One region of the Microbacterium sp. P26 genome, then DNA from elsewhere that is predicted to be linked to it. Evidence: predicted binding sites of a transcription regulator. Region 1 holds the regulator's gene; each other region holds the start of a gene.
The links. The regulator HrcA, encoded in region 1, represses chaperone genes, less so after heat shock. The targets are predictions, from matches to a motif close to TTNGCACTCGNNNNNNNCGAGTGCNAA.
Positions count from the first base shown of each region.

Region 2: the regulator HrcA is predicted to act here: its motif matches at 1,577-1,603, upstream of groES (co-chaperone GroES).
Region 3: the regulator HrcA is predicted to act here: its motif matches at 2,323-2,349, upstream of M3667_RS13700 (Hsp20/alpha crystallin family protein).
Region 4: the regulator HrcA is predicted to act here: its motif matches at 2,113-2,139, upstream of groL (chaperonin GroEL).

Region 1 is NZ_JAMAXZ010000003.1:239,246-242,839, reverse strand. It holds gene M3667_RS07675 (16S rRNA (uracil(1498)-N(3))-methyltransferase) at 1-36, opposite strand, end outside; gene dnaJ (molecular chaperone DnaJ) at 39-1,163, opposite strand; gene hrcA (heat-inducible transcriptional repressor HrcA) at 1,225-2,265, opposite strand; gene hemW (radical SAM family heme chaperone HemW) at 2,380-3,594, opposite strand, start outside.
Region 2 is NZ_JAMAXZ010000010.1:1,803-5,396, forward strand. It holds gene rarD (EamA family transporter RarD) at 125-1,066, opposite strand; gene groES (co-chaperone GroES) at 1,204-1,500, opposite strand; gene M3667_RS16440 (class I SAM-dependent methyltransferase) at 1,630-2,817, shown strand; gene M3667_RS16445 (hypothetical protein) at 2,839-3,240, opposite strand; gene tsaD (tRNA (adenosine(37)-N6)-threonylcarbamoyltransferase complex transferase subunit TsaD) at 3,288-3,594, opposite strand, start outside.
Region 3 is NZ_JAMAXZ010000007.1:108,249-111,842, forward strand. It holds gene M3667_RS13690 (NAD(P)/FAD-dependent oxidoreductase) at 1-1,188, opposite strand, end outside; gene M3667_RS13695 (sugar ABC transporter ATPase) at 1,373-1,714, shown strand; gene M3667_RS13700 (Hsp20/alpha crystallin family protein) at 1,783-2,238, opposite strand; gene M3667_RS13705 (UbiA family prenyltransferase) at 2,501-3,334, shown strand; gene M3667_RS13710 (NAD(P)/FAD-dependent oxidoreductase) at 3,345-3,594, opposite strand, start outside.
Region 4 is NZ_JAMAXZ010000005.1:202,842-206,435, forward strand. It holds gene M3667_RS11615 (cell wall metabolism sensor histidine kinase WalK) at 1-274, shown strand, start outside; gene groL (chaperonin GroEL) at 456-2,075, opposite strand; gene M3667_RS11625 (cold-shock protein) at 2,245-2,445, opposite strand; gene M3667_RS11630 (LytR C-terminal domain-containing protein) at 2,589-3,188, opposite strand; gene M3667_RS11635 (DUF3263 domain-containing protein) at 3,224-3,478, opposite strand; gene M3667_RS11640 (DUF2332 domain-containing protein) at 3,488-3,594, opposite strand, start outside.

The DNA of each region.
Region 1 (3,594 bases):
GCCACCCGCCTCGTCGGTGACGAAGTGCAGCGCCACGGTCAGTGCCGGAAGCGGTCGCGGAACTTGCTGAACATGCCCTGCTGGTGCTCGGCCAGGCGCGGCTTGGGAGCCTTGGTGCGCTTGGCGAACTCCTCGATGAGGGCACGGTCGCGGTTGTCGAGGCGCGTGGGCGTCACCACGTGCACGCCGACCTTGAGGTCGCCGCGCTGAGTGCCGCGCAGCGGGGTGATTCCGCGGCCCTTGATGGTCAGCACGTCACCCGACTGCACGCCGGGGCGCACCTCGAGGTCGACACTTCCGTCGAGGGACTCGATCGTCGCGTTGGCTCCGAGGATGGCATCCGGCATCGACACCTCGAGGGTCGCGACGAGGTCGTCGCCCTCACGGCTGAACGCCTCGTGGGCCTCGACGGTGATCTCGAGGTAGAGGTCGCCGTTGGGTCCGCCCGCGGGGCCGACCTCACCCGAACCGGGCAGCTGCAAACGCAGGCCCGACTCGACGCCGGCGGGGATGTCGACCGAAACGGTGCGGCGCGCACGCACGCGGCCCTGGCCTTGGCACGTTCCGCAGGGGTACGGGATCGTCGTGCCGTGGCCCTGGCACACGGTGCAGGGGGCGCTGGTGACGACGTTGCCGAGCAGGCTGCGCACGGTGCGCTGCACGTGACCCGAGCCGTGGCAGATGTCGCAGGTGACCTCGCTCGTGCCGGGCTGCGTGCACGCGCCCTTGCAGGTCTCGCACAGCACCGCCGTGTCGACCTCGAGGTCGCGGTGGGCGCCGAAGACGACGTCGCCGAGCTGCAGTGTGACGCGCACGAGGGCGTCCTGTCCGCGCTCCCGACGTGACCGCGGACGCGGACCGCGACCGCCGCCGCCCGCTTGCGCGCCGCCGAAGAACGTCTCGAAGATGTCGCTGAATCCGCCGAAGCCGGCTGCTCCCCCGCCCCCGAACGGGCTCTGGTCGCCGCCCATGTCGTAGCGGCGGCGCTGCTCGGGGTCGCTCAGCACGTCGTAGGCGTGCGTGACGAGCTTGAAGCGCTCGGAGGCGTCTTCTCCCGGGTTGACGTCGGGGTGCAACTGGCGCGCCAGACGGCGGTACGCCTTCTTGATGTCTTCGGGGCTGGCGTCGCGTTCGACACCCAGGACCTCGTAGTGGTCAGCCACAATCGCCTTCCTGCCCGCTCGCGCGGGGTCGTTCTCTTTGGGATGCTCGATCTCTCGAAAGTCAACGAGAGCTGTCGTCGTCTTCGAGCATCCGGGTCAGATAGTGCGCGACGGCACGGACCGCCGCGAGATTCGAGGAGTAGTCCATGCGCATCGGACCCAGGAGTCCGACGCGCGCTCCGCCGGTGGAGCCGTCGTAGCGGCTGGCGAGCACCGAGGCCTCGACGAGGCCGAACGGCTCGTTCTCCCGCCCGATGCTGGCCGACAGGCCCTGCTCGTCGGCGACCATCTCGCTCATGAGGCGCAGCAGCGTCACCTGCTCTTCGATGGCCTCGAGCAGCGGGTAGATGCTGCCGCGGAAGTCCTGCTCGCGCTTGGCGAGCGTCGCCGCACCGGCCATCACGAGGCGATCCTGTCGGAACTCCTCGAGTTCTTCGCCGACCACGCGCAGCACGGCGTCGGCGAGGGCGTCGACGACGACCCCAGGGCGGGGGCCGTCGGCCAGGGCAGCGGCCACTTGCTGGGAGCTGTCGGCGACGCTGCGGCCGACCAGCAGACCGCTCACGCGGGCCCGCAGCTGGGTGACGTCGGCCTCGCTCGGCTCGACGGGCACGAACGAGATGCGCTGCGAGACCCGGCCGGTGTCGGTCACGAGGATCACGAGCACGCGGGGTCCGCCGAGGGCGACGAGCTCGACGTGCGAGACGTTGGCCCGCGCGAACGAGGGGTACTGCACGATCGCGACCTGACCGGTCAGCTGGGTGAGCGCGCGCACCGTGCGGGCGAGGAGGTCGTCGAGGTCGCCGGCCTCGTCGAGGAACGACGTGATGGCGCTGCGCTGGGCGCCCGAGAGCGGACGGAGCTCGGCGAGGTGGTCGACGAACACGCGATAGCCCTTGTCGGTGGGCACGCGCCCTGACGAGGTGTGCGGGGCGACGATGAGGTCTTCGTCTTCGAGCAGGGCCATGTCGTTGCGGATCGTCGCGGCCGACACCCCGAAGGCGTGGCGCTCCACGATGGCTTTGCTGCCGACCGGCTCACGCGTGTCGACGTAGTCCTGCACGATCGCGCGGAGCACCTGAAGGCCACGTTCCGACACCATGCGATGCTCCTCCCGTCTGGCACTCGCGTCTCTTGAGTGCCAATTCTACGGGATCGCCCCGACACTGCGCCGGGCGGCTCGCGGAGGCCGCCGCGGGTGACGCCCGCGCGGCGCTCAGACCGTGAGCGCCCGCACCACGGCGTCGGCGAGCAGGCGTCCGCGCCTGGTCAGCACGATGCGCCCGCGCACGGCATCCGCCCCCTCGATCAACCCGTCGGCGATCAGCGCGGCGACGTTCTTGCGGCCCTCTCCGAGGATCTCCGACACCGCCAGGCCCTCGCGGATGCGGCTGCGCAGCAGCACCGACTCCAGCCGGCGGGCGGTCTCGTCGGGGCGCTCCCGAGCAGCCGCGGGCGACTCGACGGCGGCGAGTCGCTGGGCGTAGGCGGCGGGGTGCTTGACGTTCCACCAGCGCAGCCCCGCGACGTGGCTGTGCGCGCCCGGTCCGAAACCCCACCAGTCGGTCCCCCTCCAGTACGCGAGGTTGTGACGCGAGCGGTGCTCGACGCCGCGCGACCAGTTCGACACCTCGTACCAGTCGTAGCCGGCGGCGGCGAGCAGGTCGTCGGCGAGCTCGTACATGTCGGCCTGCAGGTCGTCGTCCGGCATGGCGACCACGCCGGAGCGGATCTGGCGTGCGAGCTTGGTGCCGTCTTCGACGATCAGCGCGTAGGCCGAGATATGGTCGGGCTCGAGGGCCGTGGCCGCCTCGAGAGAGGCGCGCCAGTCGTCGAGCGACTCCCCCGGCGCGCCGTAGATGAGGTCGAGCGAGACGTCGAGACCCGCGCGTCGGGCCGCTGCGACGGCCGTGGCTACATTGGCGGGATCGTGCGTGCGGTCGAGGGCGGCGAGCACGTGCGGCCGGGCCGACTGCATGCCGATCGACAGGCGGTTCACCCCGGCGTTCGCGAGGGTGCGCGCCATCGCGTCGTCGACCGTGTCGGGGTTGGCCTCGACCGTGACCTCGGCATCGTCGCGAATGCCGAACTCCGCGCGCACCGCGTCGAGCATGCGCGCCAGGTCGCCCGGCGGCAGCAGGGTGGGCGTGCCTCCACCGAAGAAGACGGTGGATGCCGAGCGGCGCCCGCCCGCGGCATCCATCACTGCCCCCGCCAGACGCACCTCGGCGTTCAGCGTGTCGGCGAAGTCGTCTTGCCGGGCGCCGCGCAACTCGCTGGCGGTGTATGTGTTGAAGTCGCAGTACCCGCACCGCACGCGGCAGAACGGCACGTGCAGGTACACGCCGAAGTCGGCGGCGGGGTCGATCTCGAGGTCGGCGGGCAGGTGTCCGTCGGCGGGGGCCGGGTCTCCGAGCGGGAGCGGACCGCC
Region 2 (3,594 bases), on a different contig from region 1:
ACCTACCCGGCGGGACCGATTACGAAGAAGGAGCCGATTCGAGAAGCGCCATCCCGCGGGGTGCTCACACTCTGGCAGAGCTCCGCCGCCGGCGTCTGTAGACCGAACGGGGGACGCGGGGCGCTCAGACGGGTTCGACGACGTCGGCGACCACACGGCGGTTGCGCCGCGAGGCGATGACGGAGTCGACGCTGAGCATCGCCAGGGCGATCCACACGAGAGCGAAGCCGATCCACCGCTCGATGGTCATCGGCTCACCCAGGACCCACACGCCGATCGCGAACTGGATGATGGGCGCCACGAACTGCAGCAGTCCGATCACCGTCAGCGGCACGCGTCGCGCGCCCGAGGCGAACAGCAGCAGGGGCACGGCGGTGACGGCGCCGGCGAGCAGCAGCAGCACGGTGTGCAGCACGCCCGAGGTGCCGAGGGTGATGCCCGTGAGGTTCGCCACGAAGAACAGTTGGATCACGGCGACCGGCAAGAGCCACATCGACTCGAGGGTCAGCCCGCTGACGGCATCGACCGCGGGTCCGATCTGCTTCTTCACGAGACCGTAGAAGCCGAACGAGAACGCCAGCGTCAGGGCGATCCAGGGGAAGGCGCCGTAGCCGATGACGATCACCGCGACGGCGACGACGGCCAGGCCGATCGCGATCCACGGGGTCACGCGCAGCCGCTCACGCAGCACGATGACCCCCAGCAGCACGGTGACGATCGGGTTGATGAAGTAGCCGAGGCTCGTCTCGATCACGTGCCCGGTCAACGCCCCGAACAGATACGTCTGCCAGTTGACGTAGATGAGCACGCCGGCCAGCGCCGTGAGCCCCATCAGACGAGGCTGCCGCACGATCGCGAGGAACGACTTCCAGGTGCGCAGCACCGTGAGCAGCAGGAGGCAGAACACGAACGCCAGGATGATCCGCCACGCGACGACCTCGAACGGGCCGGTGGGGGCGAGCTGCAGGAAGTAGATGGGCAAGACGCCCCACAGCAGATAGGCGGAGAAGGCGTAGAGCACTCCGCGGTTGCTCCCGCCGGTGGGTGCGGGGGCGGCGGGGGTCACCGACTCAGCCTACGCGGCGCGAGGAGAGGCCGAGCGACGCCGACGCTCTCTTTCCTGCCAGAGGCCCCGACCGATCCCGGAGACGACGAAGACCCCGGATGCCGTGGCATCCGGGGTCTTCGGAGGATCTCACTCGGTCAGCGGACGACGACCGCCAGCACGTCGCGAGCCGAGAGCACGAGGTACTCCTCGGCGCCGAACTTGACCTCGGTGCCGCCGTACTTGCTGTAGAGCACGCGGTCGCCGACGGCGACGTCGAGGGGGACACGGTTGCCGTTGTCGTCGATGCGGCCGGGGCCGACGGCGACGACTTCGCCCTCCTGCGGCTTCTCCTTGGCGGTGTCGGGGATGACGAGACCACTCGCGGTGGTCTGCTCAGCCTCGACCTGCTTGATGACGATGCGGTCCTCGAGCGGCTTGATGGAAACCGACACGGTCTACCTCTTTCTCGATACAGAAGACTTGTCAGCACTCACGCGGGGAGAGTGCTAATTCGAGTCTAGAGAAGCACTGGCACTCACGCAACGCGAGTGCCAGCACAGCTCCCCACCTAGGCTGAATCGGTGGACACGACCGAGCTGACCGCCCTCCTCACACCCGAGGGCCTGCGGCTCCTCGACGAGACCGGACCCATCGCCTCGACCGACGACGCCGCGCGAGCCGTGTCGCGGCTGCGCGCCGCGGGCCACTCCCCCGACCTCGTCTCGGCGGTCGTGGGGCAGGCCCGCCTGCGGGTCAAGGGGGCGACGAAGTTCGGTCCGTTCGCCGAGCGCATGCTCTTCACCCGCGCAGGACTCGAGCAGGCGACGCGCCTGTCGATCGCGGCCCGCCATGCCGGCCGATTCCGCGCCGCAGAGGTGAACAGTGTGGCCGACCTCGGCTGCGGGATCGGCGGCGACGCCCTCGGGATGGCGGGCATCGGCATCCGTGTACACGCCGTCGACGCCGACGAGGTCACCGCGGCCATCGCGGCGTACAACCTCGCGCCGTTCGGCGATGCGGCCTCTGTCACGCACGCGCGCGCCGAAGACGTCGACCTCAACGGGACGGATGCCGTGTGGCTCGACCCTGCGCGACGCACGGCGGGTCATTCCGAGACGCGCCAGGTGTCGGCGGCCGAGTGGTCGCCCTCTCTCGAGTGGGTGTTCGAGCTGCTGAAGACGAAGCCGGGCGGGGTCAAGCTCGGGCCGGGCTTCGACCGCGCCCAGATCCCCGACGACCTCGAGGCGCAGTGGATCAGCGCTGACGGCTCGACCATCGAGCTCGTGCTCTGGTCGGGCTCCCTCGCCCGAGAGGGCGTGCGGCGCGCCGCCCTCGTCGTGCGCGGGAACGACGCGTGGGAGCTCACGGCGCCCGCCGACAGTCCCGACGTCGAGGGGCGCGAGCTCGGTGCCTTCGTGCACGAACCCGACGGCGCCGTCATCCGCGCGCGCCTCATCGGCGAGGTCGCCCGAGCGCTGGATGCCGGGATGCTGGCGCCCGGCATCGCCTATCTCACCTCCGATGCGGCGCTGACGAGTCCGTTCGTGTCGTCGTTCCGCGTGCGGGAGCAGCTGCCGGCCGACCCCAAGAAGCTCGCGCAGGCGCTCCGCGCGCGCGGCATCGGCACCCTCGAGATCAAGAAGCGCGGCGTCGACGCCGACCCGGCGGTGCTGCGCAAGAAGCTGTCGCTGCGCGGCGACGAGTCGGCGACGCTGATCCTCACCCGCGTGGGTTCGAAGCGCCTCGCCCTGCTGGCAGACCGCGTGTGACGAGGGACGCGCTCCGACGCGTCAGACCGCGGCGAGCTGCGAGAAACCCCAGATCAGCCATCCGGCACTGAACACGATCGACAGCAGCGAGAGGCACAGCGACCAGACCCCGACCCGGGTGCTGTCGTGTGGCCGACGCAGGGAGACGGTCGACAGGATCACCGCGACGGCACCCAGCGGCAGCAGCCAGCCGGTGAAGAACGAGGCCACGAGCGCGAGGATCGCCGCCGCGAGCGCCCAGGGCGCGAGTGACGGCGGGGCCGGCGGCGCGGGCGGCACATAGGGGATCACGTGGTCGCCGAAGGCGGCCATCTCGAGTTGCGCGGTCGGCAGTCGCTCGGGGTCGTCGTCGGCCGGGGAGGCAGCCGCCCTCGACGCCTGCGCGGCGAGACGGGCGGCGTCCGACGGGTCGAGAGAAGGCACGGGCGGCGCATCCTTGCGGGCCCGGCGAGTGGGCGGAGTGGGCTCGCTCACGGGGCACTGCCCGCGGCGAGCACCGGAGCCACGGCATCCGGATCTTCGTCCACCTGGATCTCGGTCACCGGCAGCGTCGAATCGGCTCCGAACGCGAGGGTCGAGGGGCGCCGACCCGACGAGATGAGCTCGGCGGCGAGCGCCGCGATCATCGCACCGTTGTCGGTGCACAGCCGCAGCGGCGGAATGCGCACGGCGACGCCCGCGGCCGCCGCCCGCTCCAGGGCGACGTCGCGCAGGCGCTTGTTGGCGATCACTCCCCCGCCCAGCAGCAGACGCGGCACCTCGAAGCGCGCGCACGCG
Region 3 (3,594 bases), on a different contig from region 1:
GACCCACGGCAGCACGCGGCGGTCGGCGATCCACGAGAGTCGCCGTTCGCGGTACAGGGAGCGCCAGAACGGGACGCTGGGCTGCAGGCGCCCCTGGCGGTCGAACTCCGCGAACACGACGGTGCCCCGCGACACCGTGAACGGCACTACGCTGTATCCGTTGTATTTCGCCGTGGGGGTGCGCCCGGCCAGGACGGCCTGCATGTTCTTCACCAGCGCCTGAGCCTGCCGGCGGATCGCCCCGCCCGACCGGCGCGTGGCGACGGTCGCGGCATCGCCGAGGGCCCAGATCTCCGGATGCCGGGTGTGCTGCAGCGTCTCGGGGTCGACGTCGACGAAGCCGTGCGGGTCGTCCGAGGCCGCCAGGCCGCTGCCGGCGATCCACTCGGGAGCCCGCTGCGGAGGCACGGCGTGCAGCAGGTCGTAGGCGATCGTCTCCTCGGCGTCGCCGTGACCGATCGTCGCCGTCCGTGCCGCGGCATCCACCGCTCGAAGCTCCCGGCTGTACCGCACCTCGATGCCGTACTCGTCGAGTTTGCGCTCAAGTTCGCGGTCGATGGCGGGGATGCCGAACGGCACGGGGTCGGGGCACACGAAGACCACCCGGATGGCGCCCCGCACGCCGATCGAGCGCCACCAGTCGCAGGCGAGGTACATCGGCTTCTGCGCCGCGGCTCCGCATGACGCAGGCTCGGGCGGTTGCGTGAACACCACGGTGCCGGCGCGGAAGTCGCGGAGCGCGGGGGAGGCCTTGGCTGCGAGGTCGTAGTCGTAGTTCGAGATGCCCGTGGCATCCGCCATCGCCTCGGGAAGGCCGGGGACCTGCTCCCACGCCATGCGGAGGCCCGCGCACACGACGAGCTGGTCGTAGTCGATACGACCGCCCGACACCAGGTGCACGCGTCGGGCGTCGGCGTCGACCGTGAACGCCTCGTCGCGCAGCCACCTCACCCCCGGCGGGATGACGTCGGCCTGGGGGCGGACGGCCTCCGAGGCGCGGGCGGCGCCCCCGGCGATGTGCGACTGCAGGGGAGCGAACACGTGTTGTTCGCGCGGTTCGATCACGGTGATGTCGCCGAGACGGGCGCGGTGCAGGCGCCCGGCGATCGACAGTCCGGCGTTGCCGCCGCCGATCACGACGATGCGCGGGGTCGCGCGCGCGGGCACGGTGGAACGGGGGTCGGGCATGGGGGATCCTCTCGTCTCCCCTCACCGTGCGTCCTCGACGACGACGGCGCCAGCGCCTTGACAGGGGCCGCGTGCGACGGCGACGGCGACCGCGGGGACCTGTCAAGGGGCACCGGCGGGCGACCGCAGCCCCGTTTGATGAGAGAACCGCCGCCACCCGCGGTCTGCGACGAAAGGATCCCCCATGAGCGACGCATCGATCGACCCCACGCCCTCTGACGCGGCCATGGCAGGCGTGCAGCCGCTGCGCGACGGCGACACCTCCATCGAGCCCGATCCGGCGCTCGACCCCGCCCAGGCGGAGTGGGACGCCACGACCGCCCTCGACGAGGGCGCCGATCCCGCCGACATCAACCCGGCCACCGCGACCGGGGCCGACCCGGCCGAGATCCCGGCCGACGACAGCGACATCCCGCTCGAGGACATCCACCCCGAGTCCACCGGCACCGACTCGCAGGGCATGGACCCGGGCGTGGTCGAGCTGGGTGAAGAGGGCCAGGGCGACCTCGCTCCCGAAGACCTCTGAGAGCTCTCCCGAACACCGCACGATGCCCCGACCCTCGATGAGGGGGTCGGGGCATCGTCGTGTGCGGATTACTGCTCGATGAGCTGAGGCGTGCTCTCGTACGCCTCGATGACACCGTCGCGGTCGTCGGTCGAGACGGCGATGCGGCGGGGCTTCGCCTTCTCGCTGACCGGGATCGTCACGCTCAGCACGCCGTTGCGGTACGACGCGCTGATGCCGTCGGTGTCGATGCCCTGTCCGAGGTTGAGCTGGCGGACGAACGACGCCGTCTCGCGCTCGCGCGTGATCCACTTGACGCCCTCGCCCGAGCCGAGGGTGCGCTCGGCGCGGATCGTGAGCAGCTGACCGTCGACGTCGATGTCGACCGAGCCGGGGTCGACGCCGGGGAGGTCCGCCGCGAGCACGTAGTGGTCGCCGTCGCGGTACAGGTCCATCGGCATCCGTCGCGGACCACCGCCGCGGCGGGCGTCGAGGAGTGTCGACGCGAGGCGGTCGAGGTCGCGGAAGGGGTCGTAGGTGGCCATGGTCGTTCTCCTTTTCGATCGGTCGGGACTCGGCATCCCGGATGTTCTGTGAAGTTGAGTCCATGTGGCTCAACTACGACCAGATTAGCACTCGACACAGGAGAGTGCCAAGACATTTCACGCGTGCACGACGGCGGGCCACCTGGTCGACACGCCGATTCCGGATGCCGGCTCCCGGCGCGTCGCGGAGGATCCCCGCCGTCGTTCACGAGCGGCACCGCCGCGGGCCGGCGGACCGCCGCAGCGCGGTAGCGTCGGACCCGTGACGGATGCCGCGACCACGAGGTCGCCCCTGCGGGCCCTGTGGGGCGCGACCCACCCCGGGCCGACGCTCGTCGTGACCGTCCTCTCCCTCGCGCTGGGCATCGCCGCGGGGCTCGAGCCGTGGCGCCTGGGTCTGCTGGTCGTGGCGGTGTTCGCGGGGCAGGTCTCGGTCGGACTGTCGAACGACGCGATCGACGGCGCTCGCGATGCCACGGTCGGGCGCACCGACAAGCCGATCGCGGGGGGAGCCCTCACGCCCGAGCGCGCCCTGGCCGTGGCCGTCGGAGCCCTCGTGCTCGCCGTGCTGCTGTCCGCGCCGCTGGGGGCTGCCCTCGTCGCGGCGCACGCGATCGCCCTCGCCTCGGCCTGGGCGTACAACGCCGGGCTGAAGTCGACCCCGGTCTCGATCGTGCCGTTCGTGCTGAGCTTCGGTCTCTTCCCCTCGTTCGCGACCCTCGCCGGCCCCGACCCGGAGCTTGCTGCGCCGTGGGCGGCGCTCGCGGGAGCCGCGCTGGGCGCCGCCGTGCACCTCACCAACGTCGTGCGCGACCTCGACGACGACCGCCGCACCGGCGTGCGCGGGCTGCCGCACCGCCTCGGTGCCCGCGCGTCGGTGCTGATCGCCGCGGCCGGGATCGTGGTCGGAGCACTCGCGGTGCTGCTCGGGCCTTCGGGCGGGGCGAATGCCGTCGGGACGGTGTTCTTCACGGCCGTCGTGGTGGTCGCGGTCGTCACCGCGGTGCTCGTGCTGGTGCGGCCTCCGGGCCGCGCGGTGTTCCAGCTGACGATGCTCGCGGCGCTGCTGCTGGCCGCGCAGCTCGTCGTCTCCTAGGAGCCGGTCCTCAGGTTCCGGATGCCGCCCGGTCGAGGCGCATCGCGTAGGCCCGGGTGAACAGCGCGCCACCCGGTCCGCGCAGGGCGGTGCGGAGCGCTGCGGAACGGGCCGCGTGCGCCCGCGGACCGGAGGCGCGGCCCAGCAGGGTGTTGAGGAAGGCGAGGCGCGCGGCGTGCCGGGCCGACGCGAGGCGGTCGCGCTCCCAGCGGTCGACGCCTTCGCCGTCGCCCCCGCGCGCCCACGGGGCGAGCAGCGGG
Region 4 (3,594 bases), on a different contig from region 1:
GATCCGCGAGCAGATCTTCCAGCGCTTCTGGCGCGCCGACACCTCGCGCACGCGCGAGACCGGAGGGTCGGGGCTCGGTCTGTCGATCGTCGCCTCGATCGTGGACCTGCTGCACGGCACGGTCGAGGTCGTCGACACCCCCGGCGGCGGTGCGACGTTCCGCGTCTCGCTCCCCCTCGCCGACCGACGCGACGTCGAGGAGCACGCGCTCATCGAGACGCAGCCTCTCGAGCGTCTCCCCGAGGCCTACCGCCCCGAGGTCGACGAGGCCTGAGCCGCCTCGCACCGCAAGGGCGATCCCCTGCGGTTCCTTCCGCCGATCGCGCGCGGGACGCGGTTTCGACCTGGGACCCGCCGCGCCACCGGAGCGCCGCCGGCGAGGACGCAGTCGTCCGGATATGCGAGAAGGCCCCCTCCCGGAGGAGGGGGCCTTCTGTGCGATGCCTAGGCGTGGATCAGAAGTCCATGCCACCGGTCGGGTCGCCCGCGGGAGCGGCGGCCTTCTCGGGCTTGTCGGCGACGACGACCTCGGTCGTGAGGAAGAGCCCTGCGATCGACGCGGCGTTCTGCAGAGCCGAGCGGGTCACCTTGGCGGGGTCGATGATGCCCTGTGCGAACAGGTCACCGTACTCACCGGTCGCGGCATTGAGGCCGTGGCCCACGGGGAGCTCGGCGACCTTGTTCGCCACGACACCGGGCTCGAGACCGGCGTTGAGCGCGATCTGCTTGAGCGGGGCCTCGATGGCGACGCGAACGATGTTGGCGCCCGTGGCCTCGTCACCGACGAGGTTCAGGTTGCCGAGAGCGTTCTTGCCGGCCTGGATGAGCGCGACGCCACCACCGGCGACGACACCCTCTTCCACAGCGGCCTTGGCGTTGCGCACGGCGTCTTCGATGCGGTGCTTGCGCTCCTTGAGCTCGACCTCGGTCGCGGCTCCGGCCTTGATGACGGCGACGCCACCGGCGAGCTTCGCGAGGCGCTCCTGGAGCTTCTCGCGGTCGTAGTCGCTGTCGGTGTTCTCGATCTCGCGGCGGATCTGGGTCACGCGACCCTCGATCAGCTCCGACTCACCGGCACCCTCGACGATCGTGGTCTCGTCCTTGGTGATGATGACCTTGCGGGCACGGCCGAGCAGGTCGACGGTCGCGTTCTCGAGCTTGAGGCCCACCTCTTCGGTGATGACCTGGCCGCCCGTGAGGATCGCGATGTCCTGCAGCTGCGCCTTGCGACGGTCGCCGAAGCCAGGAGCCTTGACGGCGACCGACTTAAAGATGCCGCGGATCTTGTTGAGCACGAGCGTCGCGAGGGCTTCGCCCTCGACGTCCTCGGCGATGATGAGGAGCTCCTTGCCCTCCTGGATCACCTTGTCGACGATCGGCAGAAGGTCCTTGATGTTGGAGATCTTCTGGTTGGCGATCAGGATGTACGGGTCTTCGAAGACCGCTTCCTGACGCTCGGGGTCGGTGACGAAGTAGGGGTTGATGTACCCCTTGTCGAAGCGCATGCCCTCGGTGAGCTCGAGCTCGGTGCCGAAGGTGTTCGACTCCTCGACGGTGACGACGCCTTCCTTGCCCACCTTGTCGATGGCCTCGGCGATGAGCTCGCCGATCGCGGGGTCGGCGGCGGAGATCGACGCGGTGGCGGCGATCTGCTCCTTGGACTCGACCTCCTTGGCGGAGGCGAGCAGCTCGTCGGTGACGGCCTTGACGGCCTTCTCAATGCCCTTCTTGAGCGAGATGGGGTCGGCGCCGGCCGCGACGTTGCGCAGGCCCTCGCGCACGAGCGCCTGGGCGAGAACGGTGGCGGTGGTGGTGCCGTCACCCGCGACGTCGTCGGTCTTCTTGGCGACCTCCTTGACCAGCTCGGCGCCGATCTTCTCGTACGGGTCGTCGAGCTCGATCTCCTTGGCGATCGAGACACCGTCGTTCGTGATCGTGGGGGCGCCCCACTTCTTCTCGAGCACGACGTTGCGACCGCGGGGGCCCAGGGTCACCTTGACGGCGTCGGCCAGCGTGTTGAGGCCGCGCTCGAGACCGCGTCGGGCCTCTTCGTCGAAAGCGATGATCTTTGCCATAAGTGTGTCGTCCCTCCCGGACGGGTGACTTCCAAATTTGGCACTCGACGAATGCGAGTGCTAACTCATTCTGGCACTCGCCCCTGGGGAGTGCAAGCCACCGGACCCTCGTGGAACGACGAACGCCGTGGCATCCGGAGTGCGGATGCCACGGCGTTCGATGCAGCGGTCAGGCCAGGCGCACCGACTCCGCCTGCGGGCCCTTCTGCCCGTTGCCGACGGTGAACTCGACGGCCTGTCCTTCCTCGAGGACGCGGAAGCCCGACATCTCGATGCTCGAGTAGTGGACGAAGACGTCCTGCCCGTCAGCGACGGTGATGAAGCCGAAGCCCTTCTCGGCGTTGAACCATTTGACAGTGCCCTGGGTCATGCGAATCTCCTGTTGCTGTACGACGAGGTCATCGTAAGCACGCCGGATGCCGCCGCGAGGGGGTTCGCGGGCATTGTTGACGCGCGTGCCCCCAAGTTGTTACGCCGCGGAAACACGCGGCTCGCGGGGCTCGGTCGCAGGGATCAGCCCGTGGGTGCGGGCGTGGCGCCGCCGGCCCGGTCGAGGCCGATCACGACGATGAGCCGCTTGGCCGCGCTCTCGTCGTCGGGGGTGCCGGGGTCGTCGGCCGGCTGGAGGAAGTCGCTCTGCGCGGTCTGCGCTCCGCCGATGGTCTGCGCGAGCCCCTCCGCCGCGGCGGCGTCGCCCTCGCCCTTGTAGTAGACGGTGGTGGTGGCGAAGTCGGTGGTGTCGGAGTTGCCGGTCTCGACGTCGTCGCTCGACCACCCGGCGGCGACGATCTGGTCGCGCAGCGACGCGGCCAGACCGTCCTGCGGGGTGCCGTTGAGCACGACGACCGTGTACGACGTGTCGACCACCGACGGCGTGGTGGGCTCGGCGGAGATGACGGGCGCGGGCGCGTCGGCCTCGCCGAACGACAGTCGCCCCGAGAGCACAAGGGTGCCGAAGACGCCCGCGATGATCAGCACGAGGGTGGCGATGGCCGCCCACAGGAACACGATCCAGCTGCGCGAACGCGGGCTCTCGGCGCGGTGCGCCCCGACGCGGCCGGAGGCGTCCGGCAGGTCGTCGAAGCGATCCCGCGGGAAGGTCGATCTGGCCATTCGACGATGCTACCGGTCGGAGTTTTCGGGTCTTCTCAGCGAGACGCTGTTCGCCCGAGGCGCACCCGATGGCGCTCCGCGGCCTCGTCGCGACGGCGGCGCAGACGACGCACCAGCATCGGGTCGTGGGCGAGGGCCTCAGGGGTGTCGATGAGACGACCGAGCAGTTGGTAGTACCGCGCGGGCGTCAGGTCGAACTCGGCGCGGATCGCCTCCTCTTTCGCACCCGCGTGGCGCTTCCACTCACCCTCGAAGGCGAGGAACGCGAGATCACGGTCGGTTAAAGGCACAGCTCGACGCTACTGCGGGGCCGCGTGCGATCCCGGATGCCACGCCACCCACGCCCCGAGCGGATCGACCTCCGCGACGACGTCGCCGTCGAGGGCGAGGGCGAAGCCGCCGCGGG